One region of the Microbacterium sp. 69-7 genome, then DNA from elsewhere that is predicted to be linked to it. Evidence: predicted binding sites of a transcription regulator. Region 1 holds the regulator's gene; the other holds the start of a gene.
What was found. The regulator LexA, encoded in region 1, represses DNA repair genes until DNA is damaged. The targets are predictions, from matches to a motif close to TCGAACANNTGTTCGA.
Positions count from the first base shown of each region.

Region 2: the regulator LexA is predicted to act here: its motif matches at 3,664-3,679, upstream of BGN98_RS12880 (HNH endonuclease signature motif containing protein).

Region 1 is NZ_MKRU01000007.1:7,964-13,512, reverse strand. It holds gene hisB (imidazoleglycerol-phosphate dehydratase HisB) at 1-261, opposite strand, end outside; gene BGN98_RS00860 (histidinol-phosphate transaminase) at 320-1,426, opposite strand; gene BGN98_RS00855 (LysM peptidoglycan-binding domain-containing protein) at 1,461-1,841, opposite strand; gene lexA (transcriptional repressor LexA) at 2,152-2,817, shown strand; gene BGN98_RS00845 (hypothetical protein) at 2,884-3,747, shown strand; gene BGN98_RS00840 (methylenetetrahydrofolate reductase) at 3,758-4,735, opposite strand; gene BGN98_RS00835 (alpha/beta hydrolase family protein) at 4,882-5,549, shown strand, end outside.
Region 2 is NZ_MKRU01000101.1:6,239-11,787, forward strand. It holds gene BGN98_RS12870 (RNB domain-containing ribonuclease) at 1-360, opposite strand, end outside; gene BGN98_RS12875 (proline--tRNA ligase) at 414-2,171, shown strand; gene BGN98_RS12880 (HNH endonuclease signature motif containing protein) at 2,265-3,653, opposite strand; gene BGN98_RS12885 (cellulase family glycosylhydrolase) at 3,839-5,464, shown strand; gene BGN98_RS12890 (LOG family protein) at 5,505-5,549, shown strand, end outside.

The sequences.
Region 1 (5,549 bases):
GAGCGCCTGACGGATCGCCTGACCCAGGACGATCGCGGTGTCTTCGACGGTGTGGTGCGCATCGATGTCGGTGTCTCCCGAGGCGCGCACGGTGAGATCGGTGAGCGAGTGCTTTGCGAAGGCTGTGAGCAGGTGGTCGAAGAACGGCACCGTGGTGTCGATGCTGCTGTGCCCGGTGCCGTCGAGGTCGAGATCGAGTTCGACCGTGGACTCGCTGGTCGCGCGTCGCAAGGATGCCGTGCGGGGGGCCGGGGTGCTCATGAGCCGAGTCTACCGAGAGCCCGCGCGCCGGCCCGGCGTGTTACCCCGGCGTTCACCGTCAGTGCGCGCCGGAACCGCCCGGGCCGAGTGAGGCGAGCGCGTCGAGGAACGCCGTCGACTCCTCCGCGGTGCCCGCCGTGACACGCAGACTGTGGGCGATGCCGACATCGCGGATCAGAACGCCGCGGTCGTAGAGCCCCTGCCACGTCGCCGCAGGATCTTCCACACCGGAGAAGAGCACGAAGTTCGTCCAGCTCTCGAAGGGGCGGTAGCCGAGCGCGTCGAGTGTCGCGGAGATACGGTCGCGCTGAGCGACGATCTCGTCGACCATCGCGAGCATCGCCGGCGCGTGACGCAGCGCGGCCGATGCCGCCGCCTGCGTCAGCGCACTGAGGTGGTAGGGAAGCCGCACCAGACGCAGAGCATCGATGACGGCGGGGTCGGCCGCGAGGTAGCCGACGCGAGCGCCGGCGAACGCGAAGGCCTTGCTCATCGTGCGAGACACGACCAGCCGCGGCCGATCGGGCAGCAGCGTCAGTGCCGACCGGGAATCGCGGGGCGCGAACTCCTGGTAGGCCTCGTCGACGATCACAATGCCCGGTGCGGCGTCATAGACGGCCTCGATCACATCGAGTCCGAGTGGCGTTCCGGTCGGGTTGTTCGGCGCGCACAGAAAGACGACATCCGGCTGCGCACGGTCGACCTGAGCGGCCGCGTCTTCGGGGGCGAGTGTGTAGTCGACGCCGCGCGTCCCGCTCACGTACGTCGCGCCAGTGGCACGAGTGAGCAGCGGGTACATCGAGTAGGTCGGTGCGAAACCGAAGGCCGTCCGACCGGGGCCGGCGAACGCTTGCAGAAGGTGCTGCAAAACCTCATTGGATCCGTTCGCCGCCCAGATCTGCGCGGCCGACAGGCCATGACCCAGGTAGTCCGCGAAGCCCTCCCGCACGGCGGTGAACTCGCGATCCGGATAGCGGTTCACCTCCCGGAGCGCACGGGCGATGCTGTCGAGGATGTCGTCCGCGACCGCTTCGGGCACCGGATGCGTGTTTTCGTTGACGTTCAGCGCGACGGGCAGCGGAGCCTGGGGAGCGCCGTAGGGCGTCAGGCCGCGCAGGTCGTCTCTGAGGGGAAGGTCATCGAGTCGAACGCTCACCCTCACCATCGTAGAGGTCGCCGTGATGAGCGGACGAGGCTGATCAGTGGCCGGCGGAGTACTCGGCGGGGATCGCGATGCTCTGTCCGGCATCGAGGCTGCCCGAGTCCAAGGCGTTGAGTCGAACGATCGCGTCGACGGCGTCGCGCGGGTCGACGTCAGGTGCGACCGCGCGTGCGATCGACCAGAGCGTGTCGCCCGGCTGAACCGTGACGTGGGTGAACGTGACTCCCGAGGATCCCTCATTGGAGGCCAGCGCGCCGCCGCCGGACACGATGCCGATACCGAGCGCGACGATGACGGGGATGGAGGCGAGGAAGGCGAGCACCCGGCGACCACGAACCGTCAGGCGCAGACGGGTGGCGGGGGCCGCCGCGATGACACGGCCGCGGGGCGAGGCGCCGAGGATGTCGATCGTGGTCATGGGTTCCTCCTTGAGACGTGTCCCGCGCCGCGGCGTCGGGGGTGAGAGCGTCACCTCGAAGATTCGAGTCGAGATTCGCATCCGCCTCTCGGCCGGGAGAGCCGGATGCGAATCTCTGTTCCGAATCTATCTTCGATAGTGTTCGAGTGTCAAGCGATACGGTTCTCGCAGATGAATCGAATCCGACACGCGCACGCGTGCCGTCCGACCGTGCGAAAACCGGATACGGTTTCGACAAGACGACCCCATCACCAACCTCCGACATTCGAAGGCTCTGCCTTCCGGGGACGCGATCGAAGGAGCGCGCGATATGGCCGAGAAGCCTCAGACACGCAGGCGGAAGAACCTCAGCGACAAGCAGCTGAAGATCCTCGAGGTGATCCAGACCTCCATCGCGCGCCACGGCTACCCGCCGAGCATGCGCGAGATCGGCGATGCCGTGGGCCTGAAGTCGCTGTCCAGCGTCACCCACCAGCTCAACCAGCTGGAGCTGAGCGGCTACCTCCGCCGCGACGCCGGCAAGACGCGCGCGATGGAGGTCCTCATCGATCTGCCGGGTGCCGCCGCCGAGAATCCCGCCGACCTCGTTCCGGCCGTGGGCGATGCGGCACTGGTCCCTCTGGTGGGGCGCATCGCGGCGGGCGTGCCGATCACGGCAGACCAGCAGGTCGAGGAGATCTTCCCCCTCCCCCGCCAGCTCGTCGGCAAGGGCGACCTGTTCATGCTCAAGGTCAGCGGCGAGTCGATGATCGACGCCGCCATCTGCGACGGCGACTGGGTCGTCGTGAGATCGCAGCCGACCGCGGACAACGGCGACATCGTCGCGGCGATGCTCGACGGCGAAGCGACGGTGAAGACCTTCCGGCAGCGGGACGGCCACACGTGGCTGCTCCCCCGCAACTCCTCCTTCGAGCCCATCCTCGGCGACGACGCGGTGGTCCTCGGTCGCGTCGTGGCCGTCCTGCGCGCGATCTGATCATGTCGCGGGGGGCGCGCCCTCGCATCGGCCGTCGCGATCGTCCTGGCCGTCGTCTGCCTCCCGTTGTCCATCCTGAGCGTCTGGGCGCGGGTGCAGCTGGTCGACGAAGACGCGTTCACCGCGACGCGTGCACCGCTGGCCCGTTCGACCGCCGTGCAGGACGGGCTGATCGCGGCATCCGCCGACGCGGCCGACGCATTGCGGCGGCTGCAAGCGCCCGCCGCCGCCGCCGCGCAGACTCTCGTGCACGACACGATCGCCGACGCGATCCGCTCAGACGGCTTCGGGGCACTGTGGGAACAGCTTCTCCGACAGTCTCACCGCGCGCTCACGCTCGCCGCGACCTCCGATGGCTCCGGCGTCGTGGTGCAGACCGAGGCCGGACTCGGCATCCAGGTCGGCGCCGTGGTGGCGGGCGTGAAGGAACGTCTGAGCGCGCAGGGCGTGGCGTGGGCGACGCTCATCCCCTCCGTCGATCACGTCGTGGTCATCGGCTCCGGAGACGCCCTGGCCGCCATTCGAACGGGATATGCGCTCGGCGTGACGGTGGGATGGTGGATGCCGGTCGCTACCGTCATCCTGTTCCTCAGCGGGATCGCGCTCGCGCGGCGACGCCTGAACGCCCTGCGGCGGGCCGCGCTCGCGGCGGCCGCGGGCCTCGGAGCGCTGCTGATCGCGGCCGCGGCGGGCCGGGCGGCCGTATCGTCCGCCGCAACCGGGACGGCACTCACGCCGGCCGCGGCGGCCGCCGTCTACGACCAGCTGGTGTCGGCGGCGGTCGGCGCCGCCGGGGCAGCTCTGGCGATCGCTCTCGCCGTCGCCGCCGGAGCGTGGCTCGCCGGTCAGTCCGCGCGGGCGGCGGCTCTTCGCCGCGCGTGGAGTCGTTGGGGTCTTCGCCGCGCGGCGGCGGACGAGTCGTCCGACTGAGCGGACGGCGTCACGGGCTCGCTTCGGGGATCAGCTCTGCGGCGCGCAGCACGCCCAGAACGGTGTCGTGGTTGTTGAAGGCGTAGAGGTGGATGCCGTCGGCGCCGCCGGCGACAACGGACCGCGCGAGGTCGGCGGCATGGGCGAGGCCGACGGCGCGCTGCGCGGCGGCATCCGGAGCCGACTCGAGCGCCGCGGCGAGGGAGTCGGGGCGCGCATCCCCGGTGAGCTCGAGCACTCGGCGCAGTCGCCCCGGAGAGGTGATGGGCATGATCCCGGGCACGATCGGGATGACGACCCCGGCGGCGCGGGCGCGCTCGACGAAGTCGAGGTACTCGTCGGCGTGGAAGAAGAGCTGTGTCAGGGCGGACGTCGCCCCGGCGGCCTGCTTGGCCAGAAGTGCGTCGATGTCCTCGTAGCGGTGACGCGAACGCGGGTGACCGTTCGGGAACGCCGCGACGGCGATCTCGACGCGGTCGCCGTCGGTGACCTGCACGGCTCCCGGAAGCCCCGGGATCTCACGCTCGCGATACGGCGAGCGCTCCGCCTGCACCCGGCCGATCAGCTGCACGAGCTGAGCGGCCGACTCCAGATCGCCGACCACGATGTCGTCCTCGCCGACGCCGGCGGGCGGGTCGCCCCGCAGCGCCAGGAAGCGGGTGATGCCGGCATCGAGGAAGTCGCGGATGACCGTCGTGGCTTCGGCGTAGCTGCTGCCGACACAGGTCACGTGCGCGACGGGCGGAACGGTCGTCTCGCGGAGGATGTGCGTCAGCACGGTGAGCGAGCGGTCGGTCGTCGAGCCGCCCGCGCCGAACGTCACGGAGATGAAGCGCGGACCGGCGGCGGCGAGCACGCGAATGGTCTCGTAGAGAGCAGGCAGCTGCTCGGGGGTGCGCGGAGGGTAGATCTCGAACGAGAACGGTACCCGCGGCGAGGCCGCGCCGGCGACCGCCGGAGCGTCGACGCGGGGTTCGTGGGACATCATCGCTCAGTTCCCTCTCGGGTCGGGGTCCTGCAGCCGGTCGGCCGCGGCCTCGATGCCCCACTGTAGAGCCAGCGCCGTTCCCTCACCCGCGTGTGACGGCACGTGTCTGCCGACGTGGCAGGTCGCACACGCGTAGCGTGGCAGCCATGGTCGATGTGCACCCCTATGGATCCTGGCCCTCCCCGTTCACCGCCGCCTGGGCTTCTTCGGCTTCTCCCCGGATCGACGGCGCCGCGCTCGTGGGCGACGAGGTGTGGTGGGCGCAGTCGGTGGCCGAAGAGGCCGGCCGCACGGCCGTGTTCCGGCGCGATGCGACCGGCACGGTGCACCTCGTCCTGCCGGCGCCGTGGAACGCCCGATCCGGCGTCCACGAGTACGGCGGCGGGTCGTGGGCGGTCGACGATTCCGGTCGGCTGTTCTTCGTCGAACGCCGCGATCAGCAGGTGTGGGTGCGGGAGCCCGGCTCGGACCCTCGTCCCCTGACGGACGATGCGGATGTCCGCTACGGCGGACTTCGCGCGACCGGCGGGATGCTGCTCGGCATCCGCGAGCGCGCCGGCCGCGAGCGGGCGATCGTGCGCATCGACCTCGACGGTGCGGGAGCGAGCGACCTTGTCGCGGGCAGCGATTTCGTCGCTCAACCCGCACTGTCCCCGCGCGGGGACCGGCTCGCGTGGGTGGCCTGGAATCATCCCGACATGCCGTGGGACCGCACGACCCTGCGTATCGGTCGTCTCGAGGACGGCGCCGTGGTCGAGTGGACCGACGTGACCGACGGCAGCACGGCAGCGCTCCAGCCCGAATGGACCGACGA
Region 2 (5,549 bases), on a different contig from region 1:
CAGCGTCTGCCCGCGACGGCGGGTCTCGGCATCCAGCGCGCCGTCGGGTGCCACGAATGCCGGAACGTCCGCGATCGCGTAGTGCAGGACGGCGCCCGTCGAGGTGCGCTCCAGGTGCAGCGCCTGGTCGAGGTCGGTCGATCCGGCCGGGTCGACCGTGAGGAAGGCGACATCGCGGAGATCGGCGAGGCCGGTCGCGGTCGGATCCGTCGAGACGCGTGCCGCGGCGGCCATCGCCTCGGCAAGTGCGTCACGGGGGTATCCGTCCGGCAGAGCGAGCTGATGTCGCAGCGCAGACAGCGACGCGGCCAGTTCACCGCGCAGAGATCGAGCGACGAAGCGGGAGCGGCGGTGCGGCACCCGGCCAGTGTAGGGCGGTCGGGTGAGGTGGCTGCGGACTAGGCTTGACGCTCGTGGTCACCCGTCTGTCGAACTTCTTCCTCCGCACGCTTCGCGAAGACCCTTCGGATGCCGAGGTCACGAGCCATCGCCTGCTCGTGCGCGCCGGCTACATCCGCCGCCAGGCACCGGGAATCTTCGCGTGGCTGCCGCTGGGGCTGCGGGTCAAGTCGCGGATCGAGAACATCATCCGCGAGGAGATGGCGGCCGCCGGCGCACAGGAAGTGCACTTCCCGGCACTGATGCCGCGCGACCCCTATGAGGCGACCGGACGCTGGGAGGAGTACGGCGACGGCATCTTCCGTCTGAAGGACCGCAAGGGCGCCGATTACCTGCTCGCCCCGACGCACGAAGAGGCGTTCACGCTGCTGGTCAAGGACCTGTACGGCTCGTACAAGGATCTGCCCCTAACGATCTACCAGATTCAGGACAAGTACCGCGACGAGGCACGTCCGCGCGCGGGACTCCTGCGCGGCCGCGAGTTCACGATGAAGGACGCGTACTCCTTCGACTACACCGACGCCGGGCTCGACACCAGCTACATGGCGCAGCGCGACGCCTACGAGCGCATCTTCCAGCGGCTGGGGCTGGAGTACGTCATCGTCCAGGCGGATGCCGGGGCGATGGGCGGCTCGCGCAGCGAGGAGTTCCTGCACCCGACGGCGATCGGCGAGGACACGTTCGTGCGTTCGGCCGGCGGCTACGCGGCCAACGTGGAGGCGTTCGAGACCCTGGCGCCCGAGCCCATCGCGTTCGACGGGTTCGGCGAGCCGGTGATCTTCGACTCCCCGAACACGCCCACGATCGAGACGCTCGTGGCGCACACCAACGCCGTGCTCGACGGCGAGTACACCGCCGCCGACACCCTCAAGAACGTCGTCCTCGCGCTCACACACCTCGACGGCAGCCGCGAGCTCGTCGTCGTCGGTCTCCCCGGCGATCGCGACGTCGACGAGAAGCGCGTCGAGGTGGCGTTCGCGCCCGCCGAGGTCGAGCCCGCCACGCCCGAGGACTTCGAGAAGCACCCGCTGCTGGTCAAGGGGTACATCGGGCCGTGGTCTCCCCAGGGCGCGATCCTGGGCGAGGAGTCAGCCACCGGCATCCGCTACGTCCTCGACCCCCGCGTCGTGGACGGCACGCGCTGGATCACCGGTGCGAACATCGATCAGAAGCACGTGCACTCGCTCGTCGCCGGACGCGACTTCGCCGCCGACGGCTACGTCGAGGTCGCAACGGTGCGGCCGGGCGATCCGGCGCCCGATGGTTCGGGACCTGTCGAGCTTGCGCGCGGCATGGAGATCGGTCACGTCTTCCAGCTGGGGCGCAAGTACGCCGAGGCGCTGGGGCTGAAGGTGCTCGACGAGAACGGCAAGCTCGTCACCGTCACGATGGGCTCCTACGGCATCGGCGTCACGCGGATCCTCGCGATCATCGCCGAGCTGAACAACGACGACAAGGGCCTCATCTGGCCCGCAGCCGTCGCGCCGTTCGACGTGCAGGTCGTGGCGACGGGGCGGGATGCCGCGGCCTTCGAACTCGCCGAGAAGCTGTCGGCGGATCTCGATGCGGTCGGTCTCGACGTGCTCTACGACGATCGACCGAAGGTCTCGCCCGGCGTCAAGTTCGGCGACGCCGAGCTCGTGGGAGTGCCGCAGATCGTGATCGCCGGCCGGGGCGCCGCCGAGGGTGAGGTGGAGCTCTGGGATCGTCGCTCCGGCGAACGCACGCTCGTCTCGGCCGCCGAGGCCGTCACCCGCCTCGCCGCGCGCTGACCGTCGCTCGCACCGCTCGCACCGCTCTTCGAGGGGCCCGCGCGAGCCGCCCGCGTGGCGCACGTGCGCACACGTGCGTGTGGCGTGTGCGGGTCAGAACGGTGCCGCGCGGTCGTCCGACGGCGCTGCGCGCTCTGAGGGTTCCGCCGCTCGGAACACCGGCATGCGTCGTTCGGGCTCCACGAGATAGCGCCGGCCGTACGGCGACGTCCACTCCACGACACCGCCGCTGTCGGGGAGCTGCACCACCGTCCAGCCGCCGTGATGCTTCACCGTGTGGTGCCCGGCGCACAGGGGTGCGAGATTGTCGGCGGAGGTGTTCCCGCCGTCGAACCAGGCCACGGTGTGGTCGATGTCGCATCGCGAGGCGGGCATGACGCAGCCCGGAGCCATGCACCGTTCCGCCCGCCACCTGACGAGCCGACGCAACTCAGGCGGCGGGTCGTAGCGGTGGCGCCCGACCGACAGCACCGCGCCCGTCTCGGGGTGGGTCAGAACGCGCAGCCAGCTCGTGGCGCCGCCGCTGAGTCGTCGTGCCTGGTCGATCGGAACGGGACCCACACCTTCGACGGTGGCCGGCTCGGACGCCGCGCGGGAATCGTCGAGCAGCGACAGCACCGGCACTGTCACGACGACTGTCGGACGGATGCCCGCCACAGCCGGAGCGTGGCCGTCGCAGCGACCGTCGATGAGCAGATCGCCCAGAATGTCCGCGCGTACCTGGTCGAGCGTTCGCTCGTCGGGCGGAACCTCGTCTGCGGGCGCGGCGCCGGGGGTCGCCAGCGCGGCATCCGCCCCGCCACGACCGGTTCGATGGCCCGCGATGGCCTTTCCCATGCGGGTGAGGCGGTCGAAGATGGCGTGGGCCTCGACGCTCGGCAGATACGCGGTCAGGAGGGACATGCCGTCGCCCGCGGGGGCGACGGACACCCGCCGCTCGTCGACGGCGCGCGCATGCTTGTCGGCAAGGGCCTCTGCGGTCGCCGCGGTGGCCAGATCGCGCAGCCGGCGGCGGAAGGTTCCCGCGGGGAGGCGTTCGGCCAGCGACACCGCGTCATCGATCAGCCGCGACCCGATCGCGGGATCGACGCTGTCGAGCACGTCCACGAGGAAACGTGCGTGCTGGTCGGTGATGCGTGCCCCGTGAAGTGCATCCCATGCCGCCGGGTAGCGCTCGACCAACGCCGTCGCGCGGGCCATCAGATCGCCGGCCGCGTACTCGGTGATCCGAAGCGCCGCCGCCAGCTCGAGTCGCAGCGACCGGTCGATCATGTCGTCGGTGCACGCGTGCGGTGCCGCGGCGGCCATCGCATCGCTTCGCGCGGCGGCGACGCAGGCGTACTGCTCCGCCGTGTGGACGGCGACCACCGCGGCGATATCGGTGACCTGCGCGACGGGATCGCGCGGCGGCAGTGACGACTCGATCGCCACGATGTCCGCCCAGAAGCCGGGGTCCGGCTCGAGGTCGGTGTCGATGTTCATGATCCGAGTATAGAACATATGTTCTAATATGGGAAGCGTGTTGGGCCATGGTCGAGCAAGCGTTTGGGGACCAGCGGCGACGCGGCGAGCGCCGGGTCGCTACTCTGGGGGCGGCGAGATCGTCGACGATGCCACCTGTCGCGAGACGCCGACCACCCCCGCAGTTGGCATCGAAAGGAATGCGCATGCGCGATCGTCGTCGTCCCCTCGGCATCCGCCGCCTCATGAGCATCGCGGCGCTCGCCGTCAGCGCGGTGCTGGCCGTCGGCGCCGTGGCCCCGCTGTCGGCGCACGCCGCTGCGGACGGGTGGTGGCACACCTCGGGCTCGCGCATCGTCGCCGCGGACGGAAGCACCGTCACCATCAAAGCGGCGAACTGGTTCGGGCTGGAGACTCCCAACTGCGCGCCGCACGGGCTGTGGTCGATCACCCTCGACGAGGGCCTCGCGCAGATCGCGGCCATGGGGTTCAACACGGTGCGACTGCCGTACTCGAACCAGTGCCTCGCGGCATCCACGACATCGTCCATCGACGCCTCGCGTAATCCCGACCTGGTCGCGCTGACGCCGTTGCAGCTGATGGATGCGGTCATCGCCAAGGCGCGCGCCCACGGGCTGCGCGTCATCCTCGACCGTCACCGCATCGAGTCGTCGGGCCAGTCCGAGCTCTGGTACACCTCGACCTACAGCGAGAAGCGCTGGATCGACGACTGGGTCATGCTCGCGAACCGCTACCGCGATGACCCGACGGTGGTCGGCGCCGACCTCCACAACGAGCCGCACGGTTCCGCCTGCTGGGGGTGCGGCGATACCTCCCGCGACTGGTGGGCGGCGGCGACGCGCGCCGGCAATGCCGTGCTCGCCGCCAACCCCCGACTGCTGATCATCGTCGAAGGCGTGGAGCGCCAGAACGATGCCAGCACGACCTGGTGGGGAGGCGGCCTGAAGGATGCCGGCGCCAAGCCCGTGGTGTTCGCGACATCGAACCGGGTCGTCTATTCGCCGCACGAGTATCCCGCCTCGGTGTACGGGCAGTCGTGGTTCTCGGCGCCGAACTACCCCGCCAACCTGCCGTCGGTCTGGGACGCGAACTGGGGATATCTGGCCCGCACCGGCTCCGCGCCGATCTTCGTCGGGGAGTTCGGCACGAAGCTCGAGACGACGAGTGACGCCCAATGGTTGAGGGCTCTGGTGTCCTACCTGGGGACGAACGGCCTGAGCTTCGGCTACTGGTCGTTCAACCCGAACAGCGGCGATACCGGCGGGCTCGTCGCGGACGACTGGAAGACGCCGCAGACAGCAAAGCTCGCCGCGCTCGCGCCGGTGCTCGCCGGCGGGTCCGCCACCCCGATGCCATCGCCGACCGCGTCCGCCACCCGGACACCGTCGCCCACGCCTACGCCGTCGCCCACGCCCAGGACGTCGCCCACGCCCACGCCTACGCCGTCGCCCACGCCCACGTCGTCGCCCACGCCCACGTCCCTCCCGTCCCCGGGCTCCGCACCGGTTTCCGCCACCTGGATGCTGCAGAGCGCGTGGCAGGACGGCTATGTGGCGGAGTTCTCCGTCAGCGCTTCTCGCGCGGTCGCCGGCTGGACGATCTCCTGGTCCAGCCCGGGAGCGACGCAGGTGGTCAACGCCTGGGGCATGTCGTGTACGGTCGCCTCCGGCTCCATCGCCTGTACCGGAAAGGACTGGGCCGGCGCGCTCGCCGCCGGTCAGAGCGTGCGCGTCGGCCTGCAGGTCGCCGCGGCTTCCGCGCCGGTGAGTCCGCGCCTGACGGTGGCGGGGAAAGAGACCCGCGTTCGGTGATCGTTCACCCGATGACCGTCGAGGATGCGAGGGTGGGGACATGGCAGAACGCTCCACGCTCCCTCCCGCGGTGACCGACGGCATC